Regions from separate parts of the Frigoribacterium sp. Leaf164 genome, predicted to be linked through region 1. Evidence: predicted binding sites of a transcription regulator. Region 1 holds the regulator's gene; the other holds the start of a gene.
What was found. Region 1 encodes HrcA, which represses chaperone genes, less so after heat shock. Its sites were predicted from a motif close to TTNGCACTCGNNNNNNNCGAGTGCNAA; they were not measured.

Region 1 (5,031 bases):
CCTACGGCACGCTCGAGGGCCACCCCGAGAGCGGAGAAGAGAGCTGGATCGTCGACCAGACCGACGACGGCTCGGTGTGGCTGACGATCCGTGCCTTCTCGCGCCCGAGCACGTGGCGCTGGCGCCTCGTGTCGCCGTTCATGAAGCGCACGCAGACCCTCTACACGAAGCGCTACCTCCAGGCCCTGAGCCAGAACGACGAGACCGGCGACGCGAGCGAGACCGTGCCGAGCGTCGACGACGTCGACCTCGCGGCCGCCGCCGAGGCCGCGGCGGACGACGAGGAGTCGCGCCGTCACGGTCCCGACGAGGTCCGCGACGTGCGTCCGGGCCACTGACGGTGCCCGGAGCCCTCCCCGTCGCCGACCCGGCCCCCGCCGACGGAGCCCTGCCCGCCTCCGTGGTCGAGGGCGTCGCCGACCGCGACCTCGGCGTCTACCTCCACGTCCCGTTCTGCCGTGTCCGCTGCGGCTACTGCGACTTCAACACCTACACGGGCGACGAGCTGCGCGGGGCCCGTCGAGACGACTACGCCTCGCAGGCGGTGGCCGAGGTCGCCCAGGCCGGCCGTGTGCTCGAGCGGGCGGGCCTGCCGCCGCGCCGCGCCTCCACCGTGTTCTTCGGCGGCGGCACCCCGACGATGCTGCCGCACACCGACCTCGCGACGATGCTGCGCGCCGTGGTCGACACCTGGGGGCTGGAGGCGGGGGCCGAGGTCACGACGGAGGCCAACCCGGACAGCGTCGACGCGGAGTACCTGCGCGCCCTCGCGGCCGCCGGCTTCACCCGGGTCAGCTTCGGCATGCAGTCGGCCGTGCCGAGCGTGCTGGCGACGCTCGAGCGCACCCACGACCCCGAGCGGATCCCGCTCGTCGTGGCCTGGGCGCGGGAGGCCGGCCTCGACGTCAGCCTCGACCTCATCTACGGCACGCCGGGCGAGACCCTCGACGACTGGACGCGGTCGCTCGACGTCGCGCTCGCGCAGGAGCCCGACCACCTCTCGGCCTACGCCCTGATCGTCGAGGACGGCACGAAGCTCGCCCGGCAGATCCGTCGCGGCGAGGTCGCGCAGCCCGACGACGACACGGCCGCCGACATGTACGAGCTGGCCGACGCCCGCCTGGCCGAGGCCGGCTACGACTGGTACGAGGTGAGCAACTGGTCGAGGGGCGTCGAGCACCGGTCGCGCCACAACCTGTCGTACTGGACGGGCCAGGACTGGTGGGGCGTCGGGCCCGGTGCGCACAGCCACGTGGGCGGCGTCCGCTGGTGGAACGTCAAGCACCCGGCCGCCTACGCCCAGCGGATGACCGCGGGGGAGTCGCCCGGGGCGGGGCGGGAGACCCTCGACGACGAGACGCGCCGGGTCGAGCGCGTGCTGCTCGCCGTCCGCACCCGGGACGGCCTGCCGACGAGCGACCTCGACGCGACGGGCCGGGCGGCGGTCGCCGGGCTCATCGCGGACGGCTGGATCGACGGCCGCGCCGCCCTAGCAGGCCGTGTCGAGCTGACGCGCACCGGGCGCCTGATGGCCGACGCCGTCGTCAGCCGGCTGCTCCCGGCGTGACGCGAGGCGCGCCTCCCCGGGGGAGACGCGCCTCGGTGGGTGCGGCGACGCCGTCGCCTCGGCGGGCTACGCCTTGATGAACTCGATCGTCAGCGGGTACTTGTAGTACTCGCCCTTGTTCGCGGCCAGGGCCGCGAGGATGCTGAAGACGAGGATGACGATGGCGACGGCGGCCGAGATCAGGTAGCCGACGAGCACGATCCAGAGCAGGGCACCGACCACGCTCGCGATCGTCATCGTGATCTGGAAGTTGAGCGCCTGACGCGTGTGCTCCCGGATGAACGGACCGCGGTCCTTCAGCACGAGGTAGCCGACGAGCGCCGGGATGAACCCGAACAGGATCCCGCCGACGTGGATCAGCGTCGACCAGAGCTTCTCGTCCTCGGGGCGGAGGGGCTGGCCGGCCTGCTGGTAGCCGGCACCGCCGCCCGGGGCCTGCTGCCCCCAGGGCTGCTGCTGGCCGTAGGGCTGCGGGCCGCCCTGCGGCGCCTGCTGGCCGGGTGCCTGCTGGCCGTACGGCGGCGGGCCGGGCTGGCCGGCCGGGCCGCCCTGGCCGGGCTGCTTCGCGTAGGGGTCGTGCGGCTCTGCGGGCGGGGTGTCGGTCATCTGCTCACCTGGTTCGTCGTGGTCGGAGGTGACGGCCTCCCGCCCCGGAGGGGCCGGTGCCCGAGGGCGTCGACCGGACCGCGCGGTCCGGTGTCCGTCACGCCGAGCATAGGACAGGGAGGCGCGGCGCGAGTAGGTGCCGCCAGGCCGGTGGCGTAGCATTGGCAGTCTGGTACGGCGAGTGCCAGCCGGTCCGTGTCGACGCCCTCGGGGCGCAGCGGGCCCGTGGTGCGATGAGGAGGTGTGCGGTGGTCTCGGAACGAGGGCTCGAGGTGCTGCGCGTCATCGTGCACGACTACGTCGCCTCCCGCGAGCCCGTGGGCTCGAAGTCCATCGTCGAGCGGCACCAGTTCGGCGTCTCCGCCGCGACGATCCGCAACGACATGGCCCTCCTCGAGGAGGAGGAGCTCATCGCGGCCCCGCACACCTCGAGCGGCCGCGTCCCCACCGACAAGGGGTACCGCCTCTTCGTCGACCAGCTCGCCGACCTCCGACCGCTCAGCGCCGCGCAGCGCCAGGCGATCGAGACCTTCCTCGGCGACTCCACCGACCTCGACGAGGTCCTCGGCCGCACCGTCCGCCTGCTCAGCCAGCTGACGAACCAGGTCGCCCTCGTCCAGTACCCCTCCTTCTCCCGGGCCCGCGTCCGCCACGTCGAGCTCGTCAGCCTCGCCGAGCGCCGGGTCATGACGGTGCTCATCACCGACACGGGCCAGGTCGAGCAGCGGGTCGTGGAGCTCCCCGCGCCGGTCGACGAGTCCTTCCTCGGCGAGCTGCGCTCCTCGCTCAACGCCCTCGTCGGCGGGGCTGCCCTGAGCGCCGCCGCGACGGCGCTGGCCGACCTGCCGGCGCAGCACCCGCCCGAGCGCGCGGCCACCGTCGGGCTCCTCGTGGCGAGCCTCGTCGAGCAGCTCGCCACCGGCCGCCAGGACCGCCTGGTCATGGCGGGCGCGGCGAACCTCGTCCGCATCGGCGACGACTTCAGCGGCAACCTCTACCCCGTCCTCGAGGCCATCGAGGAGCAGGTGGCGCTGCTCCGGCTCTTCGGCGAGATGCAGCTCGACGCCGTCGACGTCGCCGCCAGCATCGGCCGCGAGAACGAGTCGTTCGGGCTCTCGCAGGCGTCCGTCCTCGCGAGCGGCTACTCGTCGTCGGGCAGCGAGATCGCCCGCCTGGGCGTGCTCGGCCCGATGCGCATGGACTACTCCACCAACATGGCGGCGGTCCGGGCGGTCGCCCGCTACCTCTCGTCCCTGCTCTCCGAGCGCTGACGAGGGCCGGCGCCGGCCTGCGGCCCCGACCACCGACTCCACCCCCAGACACGACACACGACCAGCAGACATCCCACCCAGACATCCGCCCCGCGGCCCCCGCGGAGCGCAGACGCACACCAGAGGCAGACGAGAACCAGTGGCAGATCATTACGACGTGCTCGGAGTCGACCGCTCGGCGACCCCGGAGGAGATCAAGAAGGCGTACCGCAGGCTCGCGCGCGAGCTGCACCCCGACGTGAACCCCAGCCCGGAGGCGTCCGAGCGGTTCAAGGACGTCACGCACGCCTACGACGTCCTCAGCGACCCCCAGCAGCGGGAGCGCTACGACCTCGGCCCCCAGACCGGCTTCGGCGGTGGCGGCGGCGCCGCGGGCTTCGGCGACATCTTCGACGCCTTCTTCGGAGGCGGGGGAGGCGGGGGTCAGCGCCAGGGGCCGAGGTCGCGTCGCGAGCGCGGCCAGGACGCCCTGCTCCGCCTCGAGGTCGACCTGGAAGAGATCGTCTTCGGCACGCAGCGCGACATCGAGGTCGACACGGCGGTGCTCTGCGAGACCTGCTCCGGGTCCTGCTGCGCGCCCGGCACCTCGCCCCAGACCTGCGACATCTGCCACGGCTCGGGCCAGATCCAGCGTCAGGTCCGCTCGCTGCTCGGCAACGTCATGACCTCCAGCCCCTGCGGCACCTGCCGCGGCTACGGCACCGTCATCCCGAACCCGTGCCCGACCTGCCAGGGCCAGGGCCGCGTCCGCGCCCGCCGCACGATCCCCATCGACATCCCCGCGGGCGTCGACACCGGCCTCCGCCTCCAGCTGCCCGGGCAGGGCGAGGTCGGCCAGGCCGGCGGCCCGAACGGCGACCTGTACCTCGAGGTCAAGGTCCGCCACCACGAGACCTACAGCCGCAACGGCGACGACCTGCTGGCGACGCTCGAGGTGCAGATGTCCGACGCGATCCTCGGCACCGAGACGACCCTCGACGGCCTCGACGGCGCGGTGGAGATCGAGCTCAAGCCGGGCACCCAGAGCGGCGACGTGCTGACCGTCCGCGACCGCGGGGTCACGAAGCTCCGCGGCACGGGCCGCGGCGACCTCAAGATCGGCGTGCAGGTGGTGACGCCGACCAAGCTGAGCCACAAGGAGCGCGAGCTGATCGAGAAGTTCGCCGCCGGCCGTCGCGAGCAGGCGCCGGAGCTGTCGCAGTTCCAGCAGGGCCTGTTCGGCAAGCTGCGCGACCGGTTCCTCAACTTCTGATCGTGGCGCACTTCTACCTGGTCGACGACCTGACGGAGGCGGTGGCGGGCTCGACCGTCACGGTCACCGGCGCCGAGGCACGGCACGCCGTCACCGTCAGCCGGGTGCGGGTCGGCGAGCAGCTCACGCTCGGCGACGGCCGCGGCACGGTCGTGCGGGGCGAGGTGACCGAGGCGACCGGCGACCGGCTGTCGCTGGTGGCGGCGACCGTCACCGCGCATCCTCGGCCCGGGGTCCGGATCGCGCTGGCCCAGGCCCTCGCCAAGGGCGACCGCGACGAGCTGGCCGTCCAGGCCGCGACGGAGCTCGGCGTCGACGAGGTCGTCCCCTGGTCG
Region 2 (5,031 bases), on a different contig from region 1:
GATCCCTGTGATCTGGTCGACGGCGGACGGATCGCTCGCGTTCTTCAGCGGCGCCGGGCAGCCCTCCCCCAGGAAACGCCCGGCTGACACTGTCCGGGCCGACGGACTCTCGACGGGCGCGGGCACGGGCACGGACAGCCGCGGAGCGGACGGACCAGCCCAGAACGAGAGAGTCCACGGCGACAGCCCCCGAGAACGTGGTGCCGCAGAGCCCGTGGCCCAGGATCACTCTCAGATTACGAGCCCCGACCCGAGCGGCCCGGCGGACGCGGGGTGGCCGGGAGGCCGGGCGGCCGGGCGGCCGGGAGGCCGGGCGGCCGGGCGGCCGGGAGGCCGGGCGGACGCCGAGCGGCCGGGCGGACGACGGGCGGCCGGGGCCGGCCCCCGGGAACGCCGAAGGGCGGCTCCCCCGGAGGGGAACCGCCCTTGAGCGTGGAACCGTGCGGACTAGAAGTCCATGCCACCCGTGGGGTCGCCGGCCGGGGCCGGGTTCTTCTCGGGCTTCTCGGCGACGACGGCCTCGGTGGTCAGGAACAGACCAGCGATGGAGGCGGCGTTCTGCAGGGCAGAGCGGGTCACCTTGGCCGGGTCGATGATGCCGGCGGCGATCATGTCGACGTACTCGCCGGTCGCGGCGTTGAGGCCGTGACCGATCGGGAGGCCGCGGACCTTGTCGGCGACGACGCCGGGCTCCATGCCCGCGTTGAAGGCGATCTGCTTCAGGGGAGCGTCGATCGCGACACGGACGATGTTCGCCCCGGTCGCCTCGTCGCCCTCGAGCTGCAGCTCGGCGAGAGCGGTCTTGCCGGCCTGGATGAGCGCGACGCCACCACCGGCGACGATGCCCTCCTCGACGGCGGCCTTCGCGTTGCGGACGGCGTCCTCGATGCGGTGCTTGCGCTCCTTGAGCTCCACCTCGGTCGCGGCACCCGCCTTGATGACGGCGACGCCGCCGGCGAGCTTGGCGAGGCGCTCCTGGAGCTTCTCGCGGTCGTAGTCGCTGTCGGTCGCCTCGATCTCGCTGCGGATCTGACGCACGCGGCCGGCGATCTGCTCGGCGTCGCCGGCACCCTCGACGATCGTGGTCTCGTCCTTCGTGATGACGACCTTGCGGGCACGGCCGAGCAGGTCGAGCGTGGCGTTCTCGAGCTTGAGGCCGACCTCCTCCGCGATGACCTGGCCACCGGTGAGGATGGCGATGTCCTGCAGCTGCGCCTTGCGACGGTCGCCGAAGCCGGGGGCCTTGACGGCGACCGACTTGAAGATGCCGCGGATCTTGTTCACGACGAGCGTGGCCAGGGCCTCGCCGTCGACGTCCTCCGCGATGATCAGGAGCTGCTTGCCCGACTGGATCACCTTGTCGACGATCGGCAGGAGGTCCTTGATGTTGGAGATCTTCGAGTTGACGATGAGCACGTAGGCGTCCTCGAAGACGGCCTCCTGGCGCTCGGGGTCGGTGACGAAGTACTGCGACAGGTAGCCCTTGTCGAAGCGCATGCCCTCGGTCAGCTCGAGCTCGGTGCCGAAGGTGTTCGACTCCTCGACGGTGACGACGCCCTCCTTGCCGACCTTGTCGATGGCCTCGGCGATGAGCGCACCGATGGTGGGGTCGGCGGCGGAGATCGAGGCGGTCGCCGCGATCTGCTCCTTGGTCTCGATGTCCTTCGCGTCGGCGAGGAGCTGAGCGGAGACCGCGGCGGCGGCCTTCTCGATGCCGCGCTTGAGCGAGATGGGGTCGGCACCGGCGGCGACGTTGCGGAGGCCCTCACGGACGAGCGCCTGGGCGAGCACGGTGGCGGTGGTGGTGCCGTCGCCGGCGACGTCGTCGGTCTTCTTGGCGACCTCCTTGACGAGCTCGGCACCGATCTTCTCGAACGGGTCGTCGAGCTCGATCTCCTTGGCGATGGAGACGCCGTCGTTCGTGATGGTGGGGGCGCCCCACTTCTTCTCGAGGACGACGTTGCGGCCGCGGGGGCCGAGCGTGACCTTCACCGCGTCGGCCAGGATGTTCAGGCCACGCTCGAGGCCGCGACGGGCCTCTTCGTCAAAAGCAATGATCTTAGCCATGTGTTACTCGTCCCTCCCGGACGTCATGAAGCAGAGGTACTTGGCACTCACCTGCGGCGAGTGCCAGAGCGATTCTGGCACTCCCACCTTGTGAGTGCAAGCCGTCCGGGCAGGCCCACGGCGAGCCCCCGGACGTGACGACGCCGCCCGCCCCGGGAGGGCGGACGGCGTCGTGTCGGAGGGGCCGAGGGGCCGAGGGGCGGGGCTCAGGCGAGCCGCACCGACTCCGCCTGCGGCCCCTTGCTCCCGGTGCCCACCTCGAAGACGACCGCCTGGCCCTCCTCGAGCACCTTGTAGCCGCTCATGTCGATGGCCGAGTAGTGCACGAAGACGTCCTGCCCGCCTCCCTCGACCGTGATGAAGCCGAAGCCCTTCTCCGCGTTGAACCACTTGACGGTCCCGTGTGCCATGGTGCTGCTCCCCTTGCTGTGTTCGTACGGCGGCCGGTCGGTGCCGGGGCCGGGTCGACGCAGTGGCCTGCGCACCCGAACGGTGCAGCCTCGCTCGTTCGGGGCGGGGCGGGCGGGCCGTAGGGGGCGACCAAGACCAGATGGTAGTGCGGCCCCCGGCGCCGACGACAGCCCCGAAGGCCGCAGAACGAACCCGCGGGCGCCCGTCGGCCCGATCCTTTACACGCCCGAAACAGAAGGGGCACGAGGAAGCCCCCGAGGAGGCGCGGAGCGGGGCCCGGCCCCGGTCGCGTCGCCCCCCGCGCTCGCCCGCTACGACGAGAAGTCGGTGCCGAGCACGACGGTGATGGTCGCCCCCGGGAAGGCCGTGCTCTGCTGCGTCGCGTCGATGCCGAGCGACTCGGCGACGCCGAGCGCGGCCGCGCGGTCGGCGGCCGTGGCGTAGTAGACGGTGGAGGTGGCGGAGCGCTCGGGCGCGTTGCCCTGGCTGCCGACCGTCCAGCCGTCGGTGTCGAGCGTCGTCGCGGCCCGCCCGGCGAGGCCGCTCGTCGTCGTCGCGTTGAGCACGGCGATCGTCGTCGAGGCGGGCACGTCGGAGGGGTCGGCCGCGGTGGCCGTCGGGGTCGGCGTCACGGCGGGCGTCTCGCCGGCGGCGTCGGTCGACCCGTCGGTCGAGGCCCCGTCGCCGTCGGTCGCCTCGTCGGACGGCTCGGTCGTCGCGTCGCCGGCCTCGGCCGAGCTGCTCGCGCTGGGGGCGACGAACTGGAAGCTGTCGTTGAGGACGCCCAGGGCGACCACGCCGGCGCCGACGAGGAGGCCGGTGGCGAGGGCCGCCCAGGCGACGACCACCCAGCCGCGCCCCCGGCGGGGCTCGGAGCGGTGCGCCCCGACCCTCTCCAGGTCGCGGGGCACCTCGTCGAAACGATCGCGGGGGTACTTCGGCATGGTCTCCGTGGTCTTCCGGGTCAGCGGGGCGTGGGCCCGAACGAACGGTCGGCGCGGGCCCGGGCGCGCTGGTCGCGCAGGCGCTGCAGGCGACCGACCACCAGGGGCGCGTAGGCCAGTGCAGCAGGTCGGTCGATGAGCGAGTTGAGCAACTGCTGATAGCGCGCGACGCCGAGCCCGAGCTCTCTCCGGATCAGCGCCTCCTTCTGGCCCGGCGTGGCCGGCGGCGACTGCTCCAGGTCGAGGATCGCGCGGTCGAGGGTCGACAACGCGCCCGCGCGCACGCCGGTGCCCCTGCTGCCCTCGTCGGTCACGTCCCGCCCTCTCGATCCTGGTCACCATAACGTCGGGGCGGGCCGTGACCGGGGAGGCGGGGCGCGGTTCGGCCCGTTCAGCCGACGGTCGTGAGGCGGGTGCCGTGGGCGTCGCCGACGGCGAGCGGCCGCCCGTCGAGCGCGAGCACCGCGAAGGCCGACGTGCGCTCGACGAGGGCCGGGTCGACGGCCCCGACGTCGTCGAGCAGGCCGATCCGCTCGTACGAGACCCAGGTGGCGCCGAGCCCCCTGACCGTGTCGACGAACTGCTGTCGTCGTCTGCCCGGCAGGTAGACGAGCGTGCCGGTCGAGACGACGACGAGACGTGCGTCGGCGGGCGCCGTCGCCGCGAGGGCCTCGAGGTCGTCGACGGCGTCGCCGCGGGCGACCCGGGGAGGCGCGGTGCGGGCGAGCGCGACCGCCCGCTCGAGCAGGTCGGCCCGCTCCGTCGCCCCGGGCGGCAGCAGCGCGCGCAGCCAGGCGACGGCCTCGTCGTCGCGGACGTCGACGGGGTCGAGGTCGAGCCCGGCGCGCCAGACCACCGCCGGCAGCTCGACCGCGCCGAGCCCGGCGCCCGCTCCGCCGGGTGCGTCGTCGCCGCGGCCGTCCGTCACGTCGAGCGTCAGCTGCACGGGGCTGAGCGGGTCGCCCCACCGGACGTCGCCGGCCCGGTACGAGACGAGATCGGGCAGCAGGCAGAGGCCTGCCGAGGCCCCCACCTCGAGCAGAGCGACCGGCTCGTCGAGGCGGGCCAGGGCGAGCGAGACCGGGCCGCTCCGGCGCAGGTCGTTCGTCTGCACGGCGCGTCGGCCGAGCTCCGCGACCACGGCGTCGGCGTGGTCGAGCAGCCAGCTCCGGAGGCGCGGCCAGGGCCCCGGGGGCGCACCCAGCCACCGGCACGTCGCGAGCACCAGGACGGGCTGGCGCCGCGACTCCGGCACCCTCTCGACGACGGCCAGCGCGGCCTCGTCGGCGGCGAGGCCGGCGGCCAGCTCGGACCAGCCGGGCGACCCCTCGGCGGCGGCCTGCGCCGAGTAGGCGAGGAAGCGGTCGGCGAGCGTCACGGGCCCGAGTCTAGGGAGCGCCGCGGGGCGTCACCCGGGGAATGGGGCTCAGCGGAACAGTGTTGGATGGGGAGTCCCCGAACGTGTCAGGAGTGCACCCATGACGAACGACAACAGCACGTACAAGGTCGAGAAGACCGACGAAGAATGGCGCCGCGAGCTCACCCCGGAGGAGTACTCGGTGCTCCGCCAGGCCGCGACGGAGCGCCCGTGGACGGGCGAGCTGCTCGA

Region 2: a site for HrcA is predicted at 2,108-2,134, ahead of groL (chaperonin GroEL). Genes of this name have one in related genera too.

Annotation. Positions count from the first base shown of each region.
Region 1 covers NZ_LMOX01000001.1:1,123,437-1,128,467, forward strand. Annotated here, with positions in the region: gene ASF82_RS05055 (DUF1990 family protein) at 1-338, shown strand, start outside; gene hemW (radical SAM family heme chaperone HemW) at 341-1,567, shown strand; gene ASF82_RS15195 (DUF4870 domain-containing protein) at 1,634-2,173, opposite strand; gene hrcA (heat-inducible transcriptional repressor HrcA) at 2,422-3,444, shown strand; gene dnaJ (molecular chaperone DnaJ) at 3,584-4,696, shown strand; gene ASF82_RS05080 (16S rRNA (uracil(1498)-N(3))-methyltransferase) at 4,699-5,031, shown strand, end outside.
Region 2 covers NZ_LMOX01000003.1:665,879-670,909, forward strand. Annotated here, with positions in the region: gene groL (chaperonin GroEL) at 448-2,067, opposite strand; gene ASF82_RS11060 (cold-shock protein) at 2,274-2,477, opposite strand; gene ASF82_RS11065 (LytR C-terminal domain-containing protein) at 2,790-3,422, opposite strand; gene ASF82_RS11070 (DUF3263 domain-containing protein) at 3,443-3,736, opposite strand; gene ASF82_RS11075 (DUF2332 domain-containing protein) at 3,814-4,800, opposite strand; gene msrB (peptide-methionine (R)-S-oxide reductase MsrB) at 4,901-5,031, shown strand, end outside.